3 regions of the Streptomyces sp. NBC_01551 genome follow, and region 3 is predicted to be linked to each of the others. Evidence: riboswitches for the same ligand, from Rfam matches in the RefSeq annotation. Region 3 holds a riboswitch; each other region holds the start of a gene.

Region 1 (7,406 bases), 2.7 Mb from region 3:
CGTCTCGACCGCCACCGTCGCGCGGATCTTGAAGGTGCCGCGGCCGTTCTCGTAGGCGTCCTTGATCCCCGAGAGACCGACGATCCGGCCGCCCGTGGGCAGGTCCGGACCCGGCACGAAGCGCATCAGCGCCTCCAGGTCCGCCTGCGGGTACCGGATCAGGTGCCGGGCGGCCGCGATGACCTCGCCCAGGTTGTGCGGGGGCATGTTGGTGGCCATGCCGACCGCGATGCCGGAGGCGCCGTTGACCAGCAGGTTCGGGTACGCGGCGGGCAGGGCCACCGGCTCCCGCTCCTGGCCGTCGTAGTTGGCGGTGAAATCGACCGTGTCCTCGTCGATCGACTCCGTCATCAGCGACGTGGCGTCGGCCATCTTGCACTCGGTGTAACGCATGGCGGCCGGCGGGTCGTCGTTGCCGAGGGAACCGAAGTTGCCGTGGCCGTCGACCAGCGGCAGCCGCATCGAGAACGGCTGGGCCATGCGCACGAGGGCGTCGTAGATCGACGCGTCACCGTGCGGGTGCAGCTTGCCCATCACCTCGCCGACGACGCGGGCGCACTTCACGTACCCGCGGTCGGGGCGCAGGCCCATCTCGTTCATCTGGTAGACGATGCGGCGGTGCACCGGCTTCATGCCGTCCCGGGCGTCGGGCAGGGCGCGGGAGTAGATCACCGAGTACGCGTACTCGAGGAAGGAGCCCTGCATTTCGTCGACGACGTCGATGTCGAGGATCTTCTCCTCGAAATCCTCCGGCGGCGGGGTCTTCGTGCTGCGGCGGGCCATCGCTGCGCGGCTCCTTAACCAAGAAAGATGGTGTGCTGGGGGTCTGGCTGGGTCTGGCTGGTGTTGTTGACGGGGTCCGAGTCGGTTGACGCGGACCATTGTGTCCCGAGGCACCGACAACGCCGACTCCGACCCTGGGGGTCACCCCCGGACGGAGTCCCGGGGGGAACTGAGCCGGGAACTTCTACGGGCGTCGGCGCGCTTGCATACAGTGGCAGGTCTGACACAAATCTCTGCATTGCGATCGAAGGGACCACATGCCCATGGGTCACACGGCCACAGCCCAGGCCGGCTCCGGCGGCCTGACAGCGACCGAGCACCGGCTGGCCAACGGCCTGCGCGTGGTGCTCTCCGAGGACCACCTGACCCCGGTTGCCGCGGTCTGCCTCTGGTACGACGTCGGCTCGCGCCACGAAGTCAAGGGGCGAACCGGCCTGGCTCACCTCTTCGAGCACCTGATGTTCCAGGGCTCGGCGAGCGTACCGGGCAACGGGCACTTCGAGCTCGTCCAGGGTGCCGGCGGTTCGCTGAACGGCACCACGAGCTTCGAGCGCACCAACTATTTCGAGACCATGCCCGCCCACCAGCTGGAGCTCGCGCTCTGGCTGGAGGCGGACCGGATGGGCTCGCTCCTCGCCGCCCTCGACGACGAGTCGATGGAGAACCAGCGCGACGTCGTCAAGAACGAGCGCCGCCAGCGCTACGACAACGTGCCGTACGGCACGGCGTTCGAGAAGCTGACCGCCCTCGCGTACCCCGAGGGCCACCCGTACCACCACACCCCGATCGGCTCGATGGCCGACCTGGACGCGGCCTCGCTGGAAGACGCGCGCAATTTCTTCCGGACGTACTACGCGCCCAACAACGCGGTGCTGTCGGTCGTCGGCGACATCGACCCCGAGCAGACGCTGGCGTGGATCGAGAAGTACTTCGGCTCGATCCCCTCGCACGACGGCAAGCAGCCGCCCCGCGACGGCTCGCTGCCCGAGGTCATGGGGCAGCAGCTGCGCGAGGAGATCGTCGAGGAGGTCCCGGCGCGTGCGCTGATGGCCGCCTACCGGCTCCCGCACGACGGCACCCGCGAGTGCGACGCCGCCGACGTGGCGCTGACCATCCTGGGCGGCGGGGAGTCCTCGCTGCTGCACAACCGGCTGGTACGCCGCGACCAGACGGCCGTCGCCGCCGGCTTCGGCATGCTCCGCCTGGCCGGGGCGCCGTCGCTGGGCTGGCTGGACGTCAAGACCTCCAGCGGCGTCGAGATCCCCGCCATCGAGGCGGCCGTCGACGAGGAGCTCGCGCGGTTCGCCGCCGAGGGCCCGACGGCCGAGGAGATGGAGCGCGCCCAGGCGCAGCTGGAGCGGGAGTGGCTCGACCGGCTCAGCACGGTCGCCGGCCGCGCCGACGAACTGTGCCGCTTCGCGGTGCTGTTCGGCGACCCGCAGCTGGCCCTGACCGCCGTCAAGCGGGTCCTCGACGTCACCGCCGAGGAGGTCCAGGCCGTGGCCGCGGCCCGACTGCGCCCGGACAACCGCGCGGTGCTGGTGTACGAGCCGCTCCCGGCCGCGGACGCCGCCGACGCGAACACCGACGAGACCGAGCACGCCGAGAACGAGGGGGCGGAGCAGTGAGCGACACCGCAGCCGTCACGATGACCTTCCACCCGCGCCCGGAGGCCGGCGAGGCCCGTCCCTGGGCCTTCCCGGCGCCCGAGCGCGGCGCGTTGCCCAACGGGCTGACGCTGCTGCGCTGCCACCGCCCCGGGCAGCAGGTCATCGCCGTCGAGATCAACCTCGCGGCCCCGCTGGACGCCGAGCCCGAGGGCCTGGACGGCGTGGCCACCATCATGGCCCGCGCCCTGTCCGAGGGCACCGACAAGCACTCCGCCGAGGAGTTCGCGGCCGAGCTGGAGCGCTGCGGCGCCACCCTCGACGCGCACGCCGACCACCCGGGCATCCGGGTCTCGCTGGAGGTGCCGGCCTCCCGGTTGGCCAAGGCCCTCGGCCTGCTCGCCGAAGCGCTGCGCGCGCCGGCCTTCGCCGACAGCGAGGTGGACCGGCTGGTGCGCAACCGGCTCGACGAGATCCCGCACGAGCTGGCCAACCCGCAGCGCCGCGCCGCCAAGCAGCTCTCCAAGGAGCTGTTCCCGGCCGCCCTGCGGATCTCCCGCCCGCGCCAGGGCACGCAGGACACGGTCGCCCGCATCGACTCCGCGGCCGTACGCGCCTTCTACGAGGCCCACGTACGCCCCGCCACCGCCACGGCGGTGGTCGTCGGCGACCTGACCGGCATCGACCTCGACGCCGTCCTCGCGGACACCCTGGGCACCTGGACCGGCGACTTCGCCGAGCCGCTGCCGGTCCCGCCGGTCACCGCCGACGACACCGGCCGCGTGGTCATCGTGGACCGGCCCGGCGCGGTCCAGACGCAGCTGCTGATCGGCCGCATCGGCGCCGACCGGCACGACCGCCTCTGGGCGGCCCAGGTGCTCGGGACGTACTGCCTCGGCGGCACCCTGACCTCCCGTCTGGACAAGGTGCTGCGCGAGGAGAAGGGGTACACGTACGGCGTGCGCGCCTTCGGCCAGGTGCTGCGCTCCACGGCCGACGGCAAGGGCGCCTCGATGCTCGCCATCAGCGGCTCGGTGGACACCCCCAACACCGGCCCGGCGCTGGAGGACCTCTGGAAGGTGCTCCGCACCCTCGCCGAGGGCGGTCTGACCGATGCCGAACGGGACGTGGCGGTGCAGAACTTGGTGGGCGTCGCCCCGCTGAAGTTCGAGACCGCGGCCTCCGTCGCGGGCACCCTCGCCGACCAGGTCGAGCAGGAGCTGCCGGACGACTACCAGGCGCGGCTGTACGCGCAGCTCGCCGAAACCGGCACGGTGGAGGCGACTTCGGCGGTCGTGAAGGCGTTCCCGGTGGACCGGCTGGTCACGGTCCTGGTGGGCGACGCCGCGGCGATCGAGGAACCGGTGCGTGCCCTCGGGATCGGTGACGTCACGGTGGTCGGCAACTAGGCGGATCCGGACACGTTTCCGAAGGGGCTCCGGCGGCTTGTCTGCCGGAGCCCCTTATGTCTGTTTAGCGGTGAGGTTGCGTGTATGCGGTGTGGCGTACGCAACAAAAGCGCGAGTCTGTTTGGCGATTGACTGATGATCCGCCTAGCGTCAGGCGTGCTGTTCGTCAGTTGTGCCCGCCGCAATCCGCGGCACCGGACAGCGATCGCCGAGTCCCCGTCAGGCGCGAGCCTGGGGAGCCGGGGACCCACATGCGTCCCTGGGGTGAATCGGACCGCCTCGCAAGAGGGGGCCCGTAGGAGACCTTCCTGCTCCGAACCCGTCAGCTAACCCGGTAGGCGAGAGGGAAGGAAAGGATCAACCCCTTCATGGCGTTTGGCAGTCGTGCCGCCGGCAAGCACCGTGGTTCCAGCCGTCTGAGCCGCAAGACCGCCGGCTACGCCGGCATCGCAGCCCTCGCCACCACCGGTGTCGTCGGCTCCATCGCAGCCCCCGCGTTCGCCGCGGACGGCAACAGCGCCCCGTCCATGGAGGACACCGGCCTCAACGCCGTCGTCGTCGCGGACGAGCTCCCGGGCGAGATCGAGGCCCAGGCCGACTCCCAGCAGCGCGCCGCCGAGGCCGCCGCCGCCAAGGCGCAGGCCGAGGCCGACGCCAAGCAGCAGGCCGCAGAGGCCAAGCGCGTTGCCGAGGCCAAGGCGAAGGCCGAGCGCGACGCCGCCGAGCGCGCGGCCCGCGAGGAGGAGCGCAAGCGCCTCAACACCTTCGTCGCCCCGGTGGACGGCTCGTACGTCAGCACCCAGTACCACGCGGGTGGCGGCATGTGGTCCTCCGGCAGCCACACCGGCATCGACTTCCACGCGGCCTCCGGCACCTCGGTGCACGCGGTGGGCGCGGGCACCGTCGTCGAGGCCGGCTACGGCGGCGCGTACGGCAACAACGTCGTCATCAAGCACAACGACGGCACCTACACCCAGTACGGCCACATGTCCTCGCTGAGCGTCTCCGTCGGCCAGCAGGTCACCCCGGGCCAGCAGATCGGCCTGTCGGGCTCCACCGGCAACTCCAGTGGCCCGCACCTGCACTTCGAGGCCCGCACCGGCGCCCAGTACGGCTCGGACATCGACCCGGTCTCGTACCTGCGCTCGCACGGCGTCAACGTCTGACCCGTCCGACGCGCTCCGCACCGCTTCGAAGAAGACCCCGGCTCACCGAGCCGGGGTCTTCTTCGTGTGGCAAACATTTCGAATATCCGGCCGTCCTCGGAAATTATCGTGTGTTGCAATAGAGTCGCCGTACGGAAGTCGTCGGTTGATGGTCGGTAGTCGGAATTAAGCGGAGGTCCGGTCTTGCGTATTCCCGCGCACGCGGTATGCACAGCGATCCGCGACGACATCGTCTCCGGGGTCTTCGGGCCGGGCGGCAGACTGACCGAGGAGGTGCTGGCCCGGCGGTACGGAGTCTCCCGCGTCCCCGTCCGCGAGGCGCTGCGCACCCTGGAGTCCGAGGGGTTCGTCACCACCCGCAGACACGCGGGCGCCTGTGTGGCCGAGCCGACCGAGCAGGAGGCCGCGGACCTCCTGGAGGTACGGATGCTGCTGGAGCCCCTCGCGGCCGCCCGGGCCGCCCGCCGGCGCAGCGAGGCCCACCTCAAGGTGCTGCGCGGGCTGGTCAGGCTGGGTCAGGAGCGGGCCAGGAGGGGCCAGGGGGAGGATCTGCGGGCCCTGGGCGGCTGGTTCCACGAGACGCTCGCCCAGGCCTCCGGCAGCCCCGGGCTGATCGCGCTGCTGACGCAGATGCGGCACAAGATCGCCTGGATGTACTCGGTGGAGGCCCCGGCGCGCCCCGTGGACTCCTGGGCGGAGCACGGCGCGATCGTGGACGCGGTGGCCCGGGGCGACGCCGAGCGGGCGCGGACGCTGACCGCGATCCACGCGGACCGGGCGGCGGGCGCGCACCGGATCAGGGTGAGGACTTCGCAACCTGCCGTAAACATGTCGAGCGGCTCGCATTAACAATGCCCGTATACAAAGGACGGATATTCGCGGCGTCCCCGGATATCCGTGGGGTGGCTCGATTCGGGCCGGTTTTCGCTGCCCGGACTATCGGAATTCGCGGTGGCGCCCGGAATCCCCGTTTGTGCGCCTCGCTCCCGGTGTCCGAAAACGCGTGAGCCGTGGTCCCCGGTATTCCGGGGGCCACGGCTCGTTCGCGCGGACGCGAGGGTCGAACCCGAAGGGTCAGACGGTCTCCGGGAGCTCCTCGAGGCCCTCGGCGACCAGCTTCGCGAGGCGGTCCAGAGCGGCCTCCGCGCCCTCGGCGTCGGAAGCGAGGACGATCTCCTCGCCGCCCTGGGCGCCCAGGCCCAGAACCGCCAGCATGGAAGCGGCGTTGACGGGGTCGCCGCCGGCCTTCGCGATGGTCACCGGGACGCCGGAAGCGGTCGTCGCGCGGACGAAGATCGAGGCGGGACGAGCGTGCAGGCCCTCGGCCCAGCCGACGTTGACGCGGCGCTCTGCCATGGTGATGCCCTTCAGGTTCTTACGGTTGTCTAGACCAGTCTCTCACGGCACCCGGAATGCTTCGACCGACCCTCGGCCCCGATCCGCCACTGTTCGACCTTCCCCAGCTTGCACTGATTTGCCCCAGCTTGCCGTACGCGCCGCGCGGGCGCTGTCCGGCCGACCCTGGCCTTAGGGTGGCCCCCATGACGACCGAGTCGGACCCCTCGTACCCGGCCCACTGGGAAGCGGACGTCGTGCTGCGCGACGGCGGCACGGCCCGTATCCGGCCGATCACCACCGAGGACGCGGACCGGCTGGTCAGCTTCTACGAACAGGTCTCCGACGAGTCGAAGTACTACCGGTTCTTCGCCCCCTACCCCCGGCTCTCCGCCCGCGACGTGCACCGCTTCACGCACCACGACTACGTGGACCGCGTCGGCCTCGCGGCGACCATCGGCGGCGAGTTCATCGGCACCGTCCGCTACGACCGGATCGACGCCAACGGCCGTCCGGCCTCCGCGCCCGCCGACGAGGCCGAGGTCGCCTTCCTCGTCCAGGACGCCCACCAGGGCCGCGGCGTGGCCTCCGCGCTGCTCGAACACATCGGTGCGGTGGCCCGCGAGCGCGGCATCCGCCGGTTCGCCGCCGAAGTGCTGCCCGCCAACACCAAGATGATCAAAGTCTTCACGGACGTCGGCTACCAGCAGAAGCGCAGCTTCGAGGACGGCTCCGTCCACCTCACCCTCGACCTCGAACCCACCGCCGAGTCCCTCGCCGTCCAGCGCGCCCGCGAACAGCGCGCCGAGGCCCGCTCGGTGCAGCGGCTGCTCGCCCCCGGCTCCGTCGCGGTGATCGGAGCCAGCCGCTCCGGCGGCGGCGTCGGCGCGGCCGTGCTGCGCAACCTGCGCGACAGCGGCTTCCACGGGCACCTCTACGCCGTCAACGAGGCGGTCTCCGCCGATCTGCTGGACGGCGTACGGGCCTACCGCGCGGTCGCGGACATCGCGGCCCCCGTCGACCTCGCCGTGATCGCCGTCCCCGCTGACCGGGTTCCCGAGGTCGTCGCCGCGTGCGGCGAGCACGGGGTTCAGGGCCTCGTCGTC
Region 2 (7,406 bases), 3.2 Mb from region 3:
GGTGTTCCCGCTCACCGCGCTCGGCCGCTACCTGTACGGGGAGCCGTTCGGCCCCGACGGCCGGCACACCGGCGCCCGCCCGGGCGACCGCGCCGCGGCCCTGGCCGAGGAGGCGTGATGGAGCGCCGAGCCGACGCCCCCGCCGCGCTGCTGGTCGCCTGCGCCCTGCGCATCGAGCGGGCGGCCCTGCGCAGCGGCCCGGAGCGCGGCGCTCCCGAGGGGTACGCCGTCCTGCGCACCGGCATGGGCCCGCGCGCCGCGGAGCGCGCCGTCGCCCGGGCGCTGGCCGGACCGGGGCGGGGCGGGGCCGCGGTCCTGGCCACCGGGTTCTGCGCCGGGCTGGTGCCCGGCATGAGCCCCGGCGACCTGATCGTCGCCGAGGAGACCCGGGACCCGCGCGGGACCGTCGCCTGCGACGGGACCGCCCTGCTGGCCGAGGCGCTGGCCCGGGCCGTCCCGGGCCGGACCGTGCACCTCGGCGCGCTGACCGGCTCCGACCACGTCGTCCGCGGCCAGGAGCGCGCGCAGCTGCGCGCCACCGGCGCCATCGGGGTCGACATGGAATCGGCGGCCACCCTCTGGAGCGCCACCCGCGACCGGCGCGGCCCGGTTGCGGCCGTCCGGGTGATCGTGGACGCTCCGGAGCACGAGCTCGTCCGTATCGGCACGGTTCGCGGTGGAATATCTGCCTTCCGTGTTCTCCGTGCCGTGCTGCCCGCGTTTTATGAATGGCACCGTTCTTTGCTGCTCCCCAGGAGGTGAGCCAGATGGCCATGCCACTGCGACAGTCCATCAGGGTCGGGACCTATCTTCTCGAACAGAAGCTCAGGAAGCGTGAGAAGTTCCCGCTGATCGTCGAGCTCGAACCGCTCTACGCCTGCAACCTGGCCTGCGAGGGGTGCGGCAAGATCCAGCACCCGGCCGGGGTGCTCAAGCAGCGCATGCCGGTCGCCCAGGCGGTCGGTGCCGTCCTGGAATCCGGGGCCCCCATGGTGTCCATCGCGGGTGGCGAGCCCTTGATGCACCCGCAGATCCACGAGATCGTGCGCCAGTTGGTGGCCCGGCGGAAGTACGTCTTCCTCTGCACCAACGCGATGCTGCTGCGCAAGAAGCTGGAGAAGTTCACCCCGTCCCCGTACTTCGCCTTCGCCGTGCACATCGACGGGCTGCGCGAGCGGCACGACGAGTCGGTGGCCAAGGAAGGCGTCTTCGACGAGGCCGTCGCGGCCATCAAGGAGGCGAAGAAGCGCGGGTTCCGAGTGACCACGAACTCCACCTTCTTCAACACCGACACCCCGCAGACCATCATCGAGGTGCTCAACTACCTCAACGACGACCTCAAGGTCGACGAGATGATGATCTCGCCCGCCTACGCCTACGAGAAGGCCCCCGACCAGGAACACTTCCTGGGCGTCGAACAGACCCGCGAGCTCTTCAGGAAGGCCTTCGCGGGCGGCAACCGGCGGCGCTGGCGGCTCAACCACTCGCCGCTGTTCCTCGACTTCCTGGAAGGCAAGGCGGATTTCCCCTGCACCGCCTGGGCCATTCCGAATTACTCCCTCTTCGGCTGGCAGCGCCCCTGCTACCTGATGAGCGACGGCTACGTGCCGACGTACCGGGAGCTGATCGAGGAAACCGACTGGAACAAGTACGGCCGCGGAAAGGACCCGCGCTGCGCGAATTGCATGGCGCACTGCGGCTACGAGCCGACCGCCGTCCTGGCCACCATGGGCTCGCTCAAGGAGTCCCTGCGCGCGGCCAGGGAGACGATCGGCGGCAACCGGGACAGCGCGGTATGACCCCGGCACGGGGAGGGGCCGGGCGCGGGGGCTTCGACCTCGGCGCCCTCCTCGCCGAGCGCGGCGGGGAGCGCTACGAGCTGCACGCCCGGCACCTCAACCACCAGCTGCCCCGCATGCTGCACACCATCGGCTTCGACAAGGTCTACGAACGGGCCGAGGGCGCCCACTTCTGGGACGCCGAGGGGAACGACTACCTCGACATGCTGGCGGGCTTCGGCGTGATGGGCCTGGGCCGACACCACCCGGTGGTCCGCCGGGCCCTGCACGACGTCCTCGACGCCCAGCTCGCCGACCTCACCCGCTTCGACTGCCAGCCGCTGCCGGGACTGCTGGCCGAGAAGCTGCTCTCGTACAGCCCCCACCTGGACCGGGTCTTCTTCGGCAACAGCGGCACCGAGGCGGTCGAGACCGCCCTGAAGTTCGCCCGGTACGCCACCGGCCGCCCCAGGATCCTCTACTGCGACCACGCCTTCCACGGGCTCACCACCGGCTCCCTCTCGGTCAACGGGGAGGGCGGGTTCCGGGACGGCTTCGCGCCGCTGCTGCCCGACACGAGGATCGCCCTCGGGGACCTGGCCGCCCTGGAGCGGGAGCTGCGGCGGGGCGACGTCGCCGCGCTCATCGTCGAGCCGATCCAGGGCAAGGGCGTGCTCGCGGCCCCGCCCGGTTTCCTGTCCGCCGCGCAGGAACTGCTGCGCCGCCACAAGGCGCTGCTCATCGCGGACGAGGTGCAGACCGGGCTGGGGCGTACCGGTGACTTCTACGCGTACCAGTACGAGCCGGGCGTGGAACCGGACCTGGTGTGCGTGGCCAAGGCCCTGTCGGGCGGCTACGTGCCGGTCGGCGCGACCCTCGGCAAGGACTGGATCTTCAAGAAGGTCTACTCCTCCATGGACCGGGTGCTGGTGCACTCCGCGAGCTTCGGCTCCAACGCGCAGGCGATGGCCGCCGGGCTCGCGGTCCTCTCGGTGATGGACGACGAAGGGGTCGTGGCGAACGCCCGCGCGACGGGTGACCTGCTGCGCGGGCGGCTCGCGGCGATGGTGGACGAGTACGAGCTGCTGCACGAGGTGCGCGGGCGCGGGCTGATGATCGGCATCGAGTTCGGCCGGCCGTCCTCGCTCGGGCTGCGCAGCCGCTGGACCATGCTCCAGGCGGCCCGCAAGGGGCTGTTCGCGCAGATGGTGGTGGTGCCGCTGCTGCAGAAGCACCGGATCCTCACCCAGGTCTCCGGCGACCACCTGGAGGTCATCAAGCTCATCCCGCCCCTCATCGTGGACGAGGGCGACGTGGACCGGTTCGTGACCGCCTTCCGGGCGGTCATGGACGAGGCCCACGGAGGGGGCGGCCTGATGTGGGACTTCGGCAGGACGCTGGTGAAGCAGGCCGTCGGCAACGGCTGACGGCCCGCTCCGGCGGGGCTATTCCAGGAGCCGGTCCCGCAGCCGGCCGAGGGTCTCGGGCGCCAGCCCGAGGCCCTCCGCCAGGTAGGGCTCCACTCCGCCCCAGGTCGTCTCGATGGTGTCGAAGGCCGCCGTCAGGTACTCGGCGCGGGCGTCGAAGAGGGGCGCGAGGAGCTCTGCCACCTCGGGGGAGCGGGCCCCTGCGGGCTCCCCGCCGCGGCGCATCCGGTAGCGGCGGTGCGGCGCGTTGGACTCCAGGTAGTCCGCCACGATGGCGTCGCGCTCCACGCCGAGCGCGAGCAGCGTGACCGCGATCGACAGGCCGGCCCGGTCCTTGCCGGCCGCGCAGTGCATCAGGGCCGGGACGCTGTCCTCGGCGAGGGCGTGCAGGACCCGGCTGTGCTCGGCGGTGCGTCCCGTGATGATGGCGCGGTACGCGTCGGTCATCCGGGTCACGCCCTTGCCGTCGCCCAGGATGCCGCGGAGCTGGGCGAGGTCGCCCTCGCGGACCAGCTTCCAGAACTCGCTGCCGTCCGCCGGGTCCGACAGCGGGATGTTGACGTTCCGGACGCCGGGGAGCTCCACGTCGAGGCCGTCGAGGGCCCGGTCGGCGCCGTTGCGGAAGTCGAAGACGGTGTGCAGGCCGAGCGACGCGAGGAAGTCTGCATCGGTTTCGGTGGCATGTGCCAGATGTCCGCTTCGGAATAGTCGTCCCGACCTGACCCTCCGTCCGTCCGCGGTCGGCATCCCGCCGACGTCACGGAAATTGCGCACTCCGGACAGTTCCGGCTCCATGTACGGGGCCTGGGGTATCTGCTGGGTCACGGGAACTCCTCCGCATCGTCGTGGGGTGTCCGAATTACACTGTTTGGCGCCAACTTGCCATATCCGGAGGCGAGATCGGGTCCGTCCCCGTGAGCCAGATCATACGGTGACCGTGAGTGCCTGATCGCCGAAGTCGAATTGCCTTGCCAGGGCGGTTGTTGAGGGTCCGGAATGGACGGAGGGTGACGGGAATTCCGTTGATCCCTCATACCTGCGAATGCGTCAGGGAATTCGTGGCTTGTTCCGCGTGGCGCGGCTGGATTACCTTCGCGATCGATCCGGGTGGACCGCCGAATCCTGCCGCCGCCCGGGAACCGCACCCGACTATCAGCGCGCGCGGCAGGAGCGGGGGAACCAGGTAAGCCGCTGTTCCGGATCTCTGTCCGGGACGGCTTGGGGTGAAGCCGTACATGTGCTGTTCATGTACGGCCGGACATCTCCAGTCCGAATCCGACAGCTCACCTCGCAGGCGACGGAGAGGAAATGCCATGCCCGCAAAGGGTAAGCACCGCCGTCCCAAGTCCCGTTCGATTTCGCGCGGTTTCGCCGTGGCGGGCACCGGTGGCGCGGCCCTCGCGCTGCCGTTGCTGGGTGCGACCGGCGCCTCCGCGGCCGGCGGCCAGACCGCCGCCCCCGCCGCCGCTCCGGCCTCGGCGCCGCAGGTGCGGGCCGCCGCCCCGCAGGTGCAGGCCGCTGCCCCGCAGGCAACGCAGGCCGCGCCGGCCGTGTACACGGTCGTGCCGGGCGACTACCTCTCGAAGATCGCCGCGGAGCGCCACCTGGAGGGTGGCTGGGAGCGGCTCTACGAGGACAACCGCGAGGCCGTCGGCGCCAACCCCTCCCTGATCCACCCGGGTCTGAAGCTGACCCTGGGCGCGAAGGGCGCGGCGGCCGAGGCCCCGGCGCAGTCCGCCCCGGCCCCGAAGCGCGCGCAGCAGCCGACGCAGCGGTCGGCCGACCGGTCCGCCGAGAAGCCGGCCGAGCGGTCCGCCCCGGCCCCGAAGGCCAAGGCGAAGACGGCCGCCGCCGCACCCGCCAAGCAGCAGGACGCGGGCTCCTCCACCGCCACCGGCAAGACGGCCGCCTTCGTGGCCCCCGTCGGCGGCGGCATCTCCACCCAGTACAAGACGGCCGGCGCCATGTGGTCCTCCGGCTATCACACCGGTGTGGACTTCATCGCGAGCTCCGGCACCACCGTCCGGGCCGTCGGCGCGGGCACCGTCGTCTCCGCCGGCTGGGCCGGCTCGTACGGCAACGAGGTCGTCATCCGGCACGCGGACGGCAAGTACTCCCAGTACGGCCACCTCTCGCAGCTGTCGGTCTCGACCGGCCAGAGCGTGACCCCCGGCCAGACCATCGGCCTCTCCGGTTCGACCGGCAACTCGACCGGCCCGCACCTGCACTTCGAGATCCGCACCGGGCCGTCCTACGGCTCGGACATCGACCCGCTCGCCTACCTCCGCACCAAGGGCGTGAGCATCTGACGGCAGCCGCCGCCGGACGAGGTACGACCGACACGTGAGGCCGGGGCCCGAGGGGGGTCCCGGCCTCACGCCGTTATTCCGATCCGACCGGGTGGTATAGATCACGGTCCGTCAACCCCTGCCTACGGTGGCGTAGGTCACGTGCCGGGGTGAAGGATGTGTTCTCGTGGCAGCGACGACGACGACACTCAAGACCATCGGCTCGTACGCGGCGATCGGGGACAGCTTCACCGAGGGCGTGGGGGACCCGGGACCCGGGGACAGTTTTCTCGGCTGGGCGGACCGGCTGGCCGTACTCCTGGCCGATCAGCGGGAAGAGCACACCTTCCGGTACGCCAACCTGGCCGTGCGGGGGCGGCTCCTGGACCAGATCGTGGAGGAGCAGGTGCCGCGGGCCAAGGAACTCGCGCCCGACCTGGTGACCTTCTGCGCGGGCGGCAACGACATCATCCGGCCCGGCAGCGACCCGGACGACGTCGCGGAGCGGTTCGAGGCGGCCGTCGCCGACCTCGCCGGCGCCGTCGGGCAGGTCATGATCACCACCGGCTTCGACACCCGGGGCGTGCCGGTCCTCAAGCACATCCGGGGCAAGGTGGCCACGTACAGCGCGCACGTGCGCGCCATCGCCGACCGGTACGACTGCCCGGTGCTCGACCTCTGGTCGCTGAAGTCCGTACAGGACCGGCGGGCCTGGGACGCCGACCGGCTGCACCTCTCGCCCGAGGGCCACACGCGGGTCGCGCTGCGCGCCGCGCAGGTGCTCGGCCTGGAGGTGCCCGCCGACCCCGACCAGCCGTGGCCGCCGCTGCGGCCGCGCGGATCGGTGGACGTGACCCGGGACAACATCCAGTGGGCCCGCGAGTACCTGGTGCCGTGGATCGGCAGGCGGTTGCGAGGGGAGTCCTCCGGGGACCACGTCGAGGCCAAGCGGCCCGACCTGCTGCCGCTGTAGGACGGGCGCGGTCGGGGCGGGACACCGGCGAGGGCGGCCGGGCGCGGTGGCGCGGGCAGGCCGTGCGGGCGGGCGGGGGTCGTGGCGCGGGCAGGCCGAGCCGTGGAGCGAGCCCGCCGGGGCCTTGGCGTGGGCGGGCCGGGGCCTTCCCGCGGGCGGGGCGCGGGGACCGGGCGCGGAATCCTTCGGGTCCGGTGCGCGTTGGAACGTCGTAGCCTGTATGACCCGTCCTGCCCCGAGCCTTCCTGGAGGCGCCTTGACCGGCTCCCGTCCCCTGCGTCCGCGACTGCGCGCCCTGCGGCCCGAAGCCTTCGGCGCGGACCCGTCCGGCGCGCGGATGGAGCGGATCCGCCGCTCGCCGAACTTCGCCGACGGCGTCTTCCAGAACCCCATCGGCGCCCGCACCCGGCCCTCCGGCTCCATGGCGGAGTTCGCCAAGATCTACTTCCACAAGGAGCAGCGGGTCCGGCGCAACCCCGGCGCGCCGATCCCGGTCTACCCGACGACCCTCGCCGAGCTGGCGAAGCCGCCGGTCAGCGGGCTGCGCCTGACCTGGATGGGGCACTCCAGCGTGCTGGCGGAGATCGACGGGCGCCGCGTGCTGTTCGACCCGGTGTGGGGCGAGCGCTGCTCCCCCTTCCCCTTCGCCGGCCCCAAGCGCCTGCACCCCGTGCCGGTGCCGCTGGCTTCCCTGGGCACGGTCGACGTCGTGGTGATCTCCCACGACCACTACGACCACCTCGACCTCCCGACGATCAAGGCCCTGGCCGGTACGGACACGGTCTTCGCGGTCCCGCTGGGCGTCGGCGCGCACCTGGAGCGCTGGGGCGTCTCGCCCGACCGGCTGCGCGAGCTGGACTGGAACGAGAGCACCGAGGTCGCCGGGCTGTCCCTGACGGCCACCCCGGCCCGGCACTTCTGCGGGCGCGGTCTGCGCAAC
Region 3 (7,406 bases):
CCGGATCGGCGCCCAGCCCGTCCCGGCGGCGATCAGGCTGACGGGCCGGTCGGTGCGGCGCAGCGTCAGCTGCCCGCCGGCCGCGCCGAGCCGGAGCGTCTCGCCCGGCCGTACCTCGCGGACCAGGGCGGTGCTGAGCCGGCCCCGCTCGATCCGGCTGACGTGCAGGTCGACGGTGTGGTCGGGGCGGGGCGCGTTGCCTATGGAGTACGTGCGCCAGGTGGTCGGCACGCGCTCGCTGCTCACGCTCACGTACTGGCCCGGTAGATAGGGGAGCGGGACGTGCGGCCGCAGGGTGAGGACGGCGATGTCCTGGCCGTACTGGAGGTGGCGCACGACCTCCGCGTCCCACCAGGGCGGGTCCTCGCTCGCCGCGGCGCCCTCCGTCATGGCGTCGGCGATCACCTGGTAGGCCTCGGCCCACGCCTTCTCGACGTCCGGGGTCCAGGCATCGCCGGAGGTCTGGGCGAGGGCGGCCATCAGGCTGGCGCCGACGGCCGCGTAGTGCTCGGGCCCGACGAGGAACTTGCGGTGGTCGCGGCCGAGCTCGCGGAGATAGGGGAGGAGGGTCTCGTGTTCGAGGTGGGCGATCACATGGGTGAGCGCGGCGAAGAGCCGGTCCCGCTGGCGTTCCATGTCCTCGAAGGAGGCCGGGAAGAGGGCGCGGATCCCGGGGTTGTGCCAGAAGAGGTGGGAGTAGAAGAACTTGACCGCGTGCTCGGCCCGTCTCTCCACCACCGCGAAGCTGCTTTTCAAGATCCTCACATCCACAAAACCGAAAGTAGGAACGGCGGACCACGCGAGGTCAAGTCATGGCGGATCTACGGACAGCCGCGACGATCCACCTATATGGGATGACGGGTGACGGCCGGGATACGGTCTGCGGGTGCATGAGCAGACTCCCGAAGCCCCCGCAGACCCCCCGACCCCGCAGGGTCCGACCCTGTTCGACTGGGAGTTCGCGACCGACCCCTACCCGGCCTACGCCTGGCTGCGCGAGCACTCCCCGGTGCACCGCACCAAGCTCCCCAGCGGGGTCGAGGCCTGGCTCGTCACCCGGTACGCCGATGCCCGCCAGGCCCTCGCCGACCAGCGGCTGAGCAAGAACCCGGCGCACCACGCGGAGCCGGCGCACGCCAAGGGCAAGACCGGGATCCCGGGGGAGCGCAAGGCGGAGCTGATGACGCACCTGCTCAACATCGACCCCCCGGACCACACCCGGCTGCGGCGGCTGGTGTCGAAGGCGTTCACTCCGCGCAGGGTGGCCGAGTTCGCCCCGCGGGTGCAGGAGCTGACCGACCACCTGATCGACGGGTTCGCCGCGAAGGGCGAGGCGGATCTCATCCACGAGTTCGCCTTCCCGCTCCCCATCTACGCCATCTGCGAGATGCTGGGCGTACCGCGCGAGGACCAGGACGACTTCCGGGACTGGGCCGGGATGATGATCCGGCACGGCGGCGGCCCGCGCGGCGGCGTCGCCCGTTCCGTGAAGCAGATGCGGACCTATCTCGGTGAACTCATCCACCGCAAACGGGATGATCTGGGCAATGACCTCATCTCCGATCTGATCCGGGCAAGTGACCACGGAGACCACCTGACGGAGGCCGAGGCCACCGCCATGGCCTTTATCTTGCTTTTCGCCGGATTCGAGACGACGGTCAACCTCATCGGCAACGGCGTCCACTCCCTCTTCATGAACCCGGACCAGCGCGCGCGCCTACAGTCCTCCCTCGCCGCCGGCGAGAGCGCGCTGCTGGAAACCGGAATCGAGGAACTCCTGCGCTACGACGGCCCGGTGGAGCTGGCGACGTGGCGGTTCGCCACCGGGCCGCTGACCCTCGGCGGGCAGGACATCGCGACGGGCGACCCGGTGCTGGTGGTCCTCGCGGCCGCCGACCGCGACCCGGCGCGGTTCGCCGACCCGGACACCCTCGACCTCTCCCGCACCGACAACCAGCACCTCGGCTACGGGCACGGGATCCACTACTGCCTGGGTGCTCCGCTGGCACGACTGGAGGGGCAGACCGCGCTCGCGACTTTGCTGACGCGTCTTCCCGACCTGGAACTCGCCGTGCCGGCCCAAGAGCTGCGCTGGCGCGGTGGGTTGATCATGCGTGGCCTGCGCACTCTTCCGGTGCGCTTCACACCCCGAAACGACTGAGGAGCGCTTGACCCGAAGTCAGTTTCCGACCGGAGTTGTCACGATCGTGCTAACGCGGCTAGGTTCTGCCGTTACCCCGCCGTTATGCGAAAGGTGCAGCTCATGCGTTCCGGGAACGGCCGCCACAGACGCCCCCGCCAGGTGCCCGCCATAGTCGTCACCGCCGGAGTCACAGGCTCCGCGTTGGCGCTGCCGCTGCTCGCGGCAACCAACGCGAGCGCCGCTGACGCCGCCACCTGGGACAAGGTTGCGGAATGCGAGAGCGGTGGCAGCTGGAGCGCCAACGCCGGCACCGGCGCCTACGGCGGACTCCAGTTCAGCCAGGAGGAGTGGAAGAACGCGGGCGGGCTGTCCTACGCCGAGCGCGCCGACCTCGCGAGCCGCTCGCAGCAGATCGCCGTCGCCGAGCGGGTGCTGGCCTCCCAGGGCCCCGAGGCGTGGTCGACGTGCGCCAGCCCGGCGGGTCTGACCAAGGACGGCCCGTCGGCGGACGTCAACCCGGGCAACGCCGACGCACCCGGCCCGGTCGCCCCGAGCCCGTCCCGCCCGGACGCCAAGGTGCCGGTGCAGGGCAACACGCCCGCCAGGGACTACGGCGCCCCGACGCCGAAGCCCGGCCTGTCCGGCTCGCCCACCGGACTGCCCGACCTGCCGCAGGGCCCCTCGCTCGGACTGCCCGTCATGCCCGAGCCGGACCTGCCGTCCACGACCCCGACGACGCCGACGAGCCCCACGACGCCGGGCGGTCCGTCGACCGACCCCACCTCGCCCACGACTCCGGTCGACCCGTCCTCGCCGACGGCCCCGACCTCCCCGAGCGGCACGCCGGGCAACCCGGCCGCCCCGGGGACCCCGGGCGCCACCACCGGCCCCAGCGCCTCTCCGAGCCCGTCCGGCGCGGCCGGCGCCGCGGGCGAGAGTGCTGGAAAGCACCGCGGGGCGCCCGCGGTCGAGACGGCCAGCGCGCCTGACGCCGCGTCGGACCCCACGTACACCGTCAAGGCGGGCGACAGCCTGGCCGCCATCGCGGATGCCAAGGGCGTCAAGGGCGGCTGGAACGCGCTCTACCAGGCCAATGAGCAGGTCATCGGCGGGAACGCGGATCTGATCAAGCCGGGCCAGAACCTGGATCTAGCTAAGAAATAGGGGCACTTCGGACATCCGGAATGGCCTGAATGTCGGATATCCGTAAGTGAGACATGCGTCTCTTCCGTTCAACTGGCGTGTCACGCCGGTAGCGTTCCGCAAACCCCGCCCTCACCTGCGCAAACGTCCTTGCGGAGAGCGCAAGTAGGGGTCGTCTACCCCCGATGTTCCTCGTTGAACATCGGGGGGAGACCTGTCTACCTTCTGAATCGCTCGCCACCGCGGGCCTCTTCGACCGCATCGCCGAATCCTGCCGGCGGCCGGAGAGAACAGTCGTCGCGTCAAGCGCCGAAGGCAGGAGCGGGGGAACCAAGGTAGGCGCCGGGAGGGGCCGTTGAGAGACGGTCAGGAACGGCTAGGGGTTAAGCCACACGCCACGTGTGGCCGGGCACTCACTCGCCCGAACCCGACAGCTCACCTCGTAGGCGTCGGTGAGGAGAACTCCATGCTGCTTTCCGGCAAGGGCAAGCACCGCCGCGGTTCCAAGGCCGTCCGCATCGTCACGCTCGCCGGTGTCGCCGGCGTGGCCGTCGCGGCGCCCCTGATGGCCGCGGGCTCCGCCTCCGCCGCCACCGCCTCCGAGTGGGACCGCGTCGCCGCGTGCGAGTCGGGCGGCAACTGGTCCATCAACACGGGCAACGGCTACTACGGCGGCCTGCAGTTCTCGGCCTCCACGTGGGCCGGCTACGGCGGCAAGGCGTACGCCGCGACCGCGAACAAGGCCTCCAAGTCGCAGCAGATAGCCATCGCCGAGAAGGTCCTCAAGGGCCAGGGCAAGGGCGCCTGGCCGGTCTGCGGCAAGGGCCTGTCCACCTCCTCGTACAAGGGCGGCGCCGCCGAGGCCCCCAAGCCGAAGGCGAAGCCCGAGGCGAAGAAGCAGCAGAAGGCCGAGCCGAAGAAGGAGACCAAGCGCTCCGAGGCCCCGGTCACCCGCTCCGAGCGCGCCCAGGCCCCGGCTCCGTCCAAGCCCGCGCCGAAGCCTGCCGCGCCGAAGCCTGCCGCGCCGAAGCCCGCCGCGCCGACGACCAGCGCCCCGAAGACCGGCAACGGCTCCTACGAGGTCAAGCCGGGCGACACCCTGGGCACCATCGCCGAGGCGAACGGCGTCAAGGGCGGCTGGCAGCAGCTCTTCGAGCTGAACAAGGACATCGTCTCGGACGCCGACCTGATCTTCCCGGGTCAGAAGCTGAAGCTCAGCTGAATCTCTCGGTAACCACCGACAGAGGGTCAGCAACACACGGGATCCCCACCGCCCGGCGCGTCTTCCCCTACGCGCCGGGCGGTGCCGTTTGTGCCGGTCGGGCCGAATGATCAAGATCCGTATGTCCCGGAAGACGGGTATTCGGACCCTTTTTCGTCCCAGGACCCGGGCGGTCGGGCGGCCGAGTCCCCGGATCCGGTTAGGCTCTAGGCGGCAAGGCCATCCCACGGCCTGACACGCCACCGCACACCCAGCGTCACATCCCAGAAGGAGATGCTCGTGCCGTCCATCGACGTCGTCGTAGCCCGGGAAATCCTGGACTCCCGAGGCAACCCCACGGTCGAGGTCGAGGTGGGCCTCGACGATGGCAGCACCGGCCGTGCTGCAGTACCGTCCGGCGCCTCCACCGGTGCATTCGAGGCCATCGAGCTCCGTGACGGTGACCCCAACCGTTACTTCGGCAAGGGTGTCGAGAAGGCCGTCCTGGCCGTCATCGAGCAGATCGGCCCGGAGCTCGTCGGCTACGACGCGACCGAGCAGCGCCTGATCGACCAGGCCATGTTCGACCTCGACGCCACCGACAACAAGGGCTCGCTCGGCGCCAACGCCATCCTCGGCGTGTCCCTCGCCGTCGCGCACGCCGCGTCCGAGGCCTCGGACCTCCCGCTCTTCCGCTACCTCGGCGGCCCGAACGCGCACCTGCTGCCCGTTCCGATGATGAACATCCTCAACGGTGGGTCGCACGCCGACTCCAACGTGGACATCCAGGAGTTCATGATCGCCCCGATCGGCGCGGAGTCCTTCTCCGAGGCGCTGCGCTGGGGTGCCGAGGTCTACCACACCCTCAAGAAGGTCCTGCACACCAAGGGCCTCTCCACCGGTCTCGGTGACGAGGGCGGCTTCGCCCCGAACCTGGAGTCCAACCGCGCCGCGCTCGACCTCATCGTCGAGGCCATCAAGCAGGCCGGCTACACCCCGGGCAAGGACATCGCGCTCGCGCTCGACGTCGCCGCGTCCGAGTTCTACAAGGACGGCAAGTACGAGTTCGAGGGCCAGTCCCGCTCGGCCGCCGAGATGACCGACTACTACGCCGAGCTCGTCGAGGCGTACCCGCTGGTCTCCATCGAGGACCCGCTGTTCGAGGACGACTGGGCCGGCTGGAAGACCATCACCGACCGCCTCGGCACCAAGGTCCAGATCGTCGGTGACGACCTGTTCGTCACCAACCCGGAGCGTCTGGCCCGCGGTATCGAGGAGGGCTCCGCGAACGCCCTGCTCGTGAAGGTGAACCAGATCGGTTCGCTGACCGAGACCCTCGACGCCGTCGAGATGGCCCAGCGCAACGGCTTCAAGTGCATGATGTCCCACCGCTCCGGTGAGACCGAGGACGTCACCATCGCCGACCTCGCCGTCGCCGTGAACTGCGGCCAGATCAAGACCGGCGCCCCGGCCCGCTCGGACCGCGTCGCCAAGTACAACCAGCTGCTGCGCATCGAGGAGATCCTCGACGACGCCGCGGTGTACGCGGGTCGCTCCGCCTTCCCGCGCTTCAAGGGCTGAACCGTCCTTTAGGGGCGCAAGCCTCCCTACGTCCCCGCACTCGGTCCCGTACCGTGTGCGGGGACGTAGTGCGTAGTGCGTACAGAGGGGAGGCGGGACCAATGGCCGGGAACCGGGACCGGTTCTCCACCTTCTCGACCGCGACGAGGCTCAAGCAGCTCGGCGAGCGGACCGCCGCACACGTCTACCGGTCGCAGTCGCGCCGCCAGGTCCGCCGCAGCCGGCTCACCGGCCGGGCCGCGCTGCTCGTGCTCGTCCTCTGTACGCTGGTCGTCGCCCTCGCGTATCCGATGCGCCAGTACGTGTCCCAGCGTTCGGAGATCGCGGAGCAGCAGCGGGCCGCCGACGACGCGCGCCGGCGCCTGGAGGAACTCCGGGACGAGAAGGCCCGCTGGCAGGACCCGGCCTACGCGGAGCAGCAGGCGCGCAAGCACCTGCACTTCCTGCGGCCGGGAGAGATCGGCTACATCATGAAGGACCCCGGGGCCGAGGCCGCGGAGCGGCACCGTACCGGACAGGCCGCTTCCGACCGCCCCTGGTACTCGAACGTCTGGGACGGCGTCGACAAGGCCGACCGCCCCGGCGACTGACGAGTACCGCACCCATCCACGAGAACGAAGAGACTTCCTCCAGGCATGCAGACGCCCCCGCCCCAGACCGACCGGACCGAGCCGACCGACGCGGACATCGAGGCGTTCGAGCAGCAGCTCGGCCGCCCGCCGCGCGGGCTCCGCGCCATCGCGCACCGCTGCCCCTGCGGTCAGCCGGACGTCGTCGAGACCGCCCCGCGGCTGCCCGACGGCACGCCCTTCCCGACGCTGTACTACCTGACCTGCCCGCGCGCGGCCTCCGCCATCGGCACGCTGGAGGCCAACGGCGTGATGAAGGAGATGCAGGCCCGGCTCGCCGAGGACCCGGAGCTCGCCGCCGCCTACCAGGCCGCGCACGAGGACTACATCCGGCGCCGCGACGCCATCGAGGTGCTCCAGGGCTTCCCGAGCGCCGGCGGCATGCCGGACCGGGTGAAGTGCCTGCACGTGCTGGTCGGCCACTCGCTGGCCGCCGGTCCGGGCGTGAACCCGTTCGGCGACGAGGCCCTCGCGATGCTGCCGCAGTGGTGGGCCAAGGGCGCCTGCGTCACCCCGTGCGCGCAGAAGGCGGAGCAGACGGCGGAGCAGGCGGGGGAGCGGGCGTGACCCGGGTCGCCGGCATCGACTGCGGTACGAACTCCATCCGCCTGCTCGTCGCGGACTGCGACCCCGCCACGGGCATGCTGGTCGAGCTGGACCGGCGGATGACGATCGTCCGCCTGGGCCAGGGCGTGGACAAGACCGGCCG

The links. Region 3 has a riboswitch for cyclic di-AMP ahead of OG982_RS11005 (transglycosylase family protein). Riboswitches for the same ligand answer to the same signal wherever they lie in the genome.
Positions count from the first base shown of each region.
Region 1: another riboswitch for cyclic di-AMP. It lies ahead of OG982_RS23240 (M23 family metallopeptidase); the one in region 3 lies ahead of OG982_RS11005 (transglycosylase family protein).
Region 2: another riboswitch for cyclic di-AMP. It lies ahead of OG982_RS25585 (LysM peptidoglycan-binding domain-containing M23 family metallopeptidase); the one in region 3 lies ahead of OG982_RS11005 (transglycosylase family protein).

Region 1 covers NZ_JAPEPX010000001.1:5,124,649-5,132,054, forward strand. Annotated here, with positions in the region: gene OG982_RS23225 (DNA topoisomerase (ATP-hydrolyzing) subunit A) at 1-783, opposite strand, end outside; gene OG982_RS23230 (pitrilysin family protein) at 1,047-2,411, shown strand; gene OG982_RS23235 (pitrilysin family protein) at 2,432-3,799, shown strand; cyclic di-AMP (ydaO/yuaA leader) riboswitch at 3,996-4,155, shown strand; gene OG982_RS23240 (M23 family metallopeptidase) at 4,168-4,965, shown strand; gene OG982_RS23245 (GntR family transcriptional regulator) at 5,149-5,814, shown strand; gene OG982_RS23250 (HPr family phosphocarrier protein) at 6,040-6,321, opposite strand; gene OG982_RS23255 (bifunctional GNAT family N-acetyltransferase/acetate--CoA ligase family protein) at 6,507-7,406, shown strand, end outside.
Region 2 covers NZ_JAPEPX010000001.1:5,667,592-5,674,997, forward strand. Annotated here, with positions in the region: gene shc (squalene--hopene cyclase) at 1-118, shown strand, start outside; gene OG982_RS25565 (1-hydroxy-2-methyl-2-butenyl 4-diphosphate reductase) at 118-762, shown strand; gene hpnH (adenosyl-hopene transferase HpnH) at 768-1,799, shown strand; gene OG982_RS25575 (aspartate aminotransferase family protein) at 1,796-3,205, shown strand; gene OG982_RS25580 (tyrosine-protein phosphatase) at 3,224-4,030, opposite strand; cyclic di-AMP (ydaO/yuaA leader) riboswitch at 4,309-4,517, shown strand; gene OG982_RS25585 (LysM peptidoglycan-binding domain-containing M23 family metallopeptidase) at 4,519-5,514, shown strand; gene OG982_RS25590 (SGNH/GDSL hydrolase family protein) at 5,681-6,466, shown strand; gene OG982_RS25595 (MBL fold metallo-hydrolase) at 6,723-7,406, shown strand, end outside.
Region 3 covers NZ_JAPEPX010000001.1:2,459,985-2,467,390, reverse strand. Annotated here, with positions in the region: gene OG982_RS11020 (globin domain-containing protein) at 1-738, opposite strand, end outside; gene OG982_RS11015 (cytochrome P450) at 887-2,161, shown strand; gene OG982_RS11010 (transglycosylase family protein) at 2,264-3,307, shown strand; cyclic di-AMP (ydaO/yuaA leader) riboswitch at 3,584-3,750, shown strand; gene OG982_RS11005 (transglycosylase family protein) at 3,753-4,508, shown strand; gene eno (phosphopyruvate hydratase) at 4,782-6,068, shown strand; gene OG982_RS10995 (septum formation initiator family protein) at 6,170-6,658, shown strand; gene OG982_RS10990 (DUF501 domain-containing protein) at 6,704-7,264, shown strand; gene OG982_RS10985 (Ppx/GppA phosphatase family protein) at 7,261-7,406, shown strand, end outside.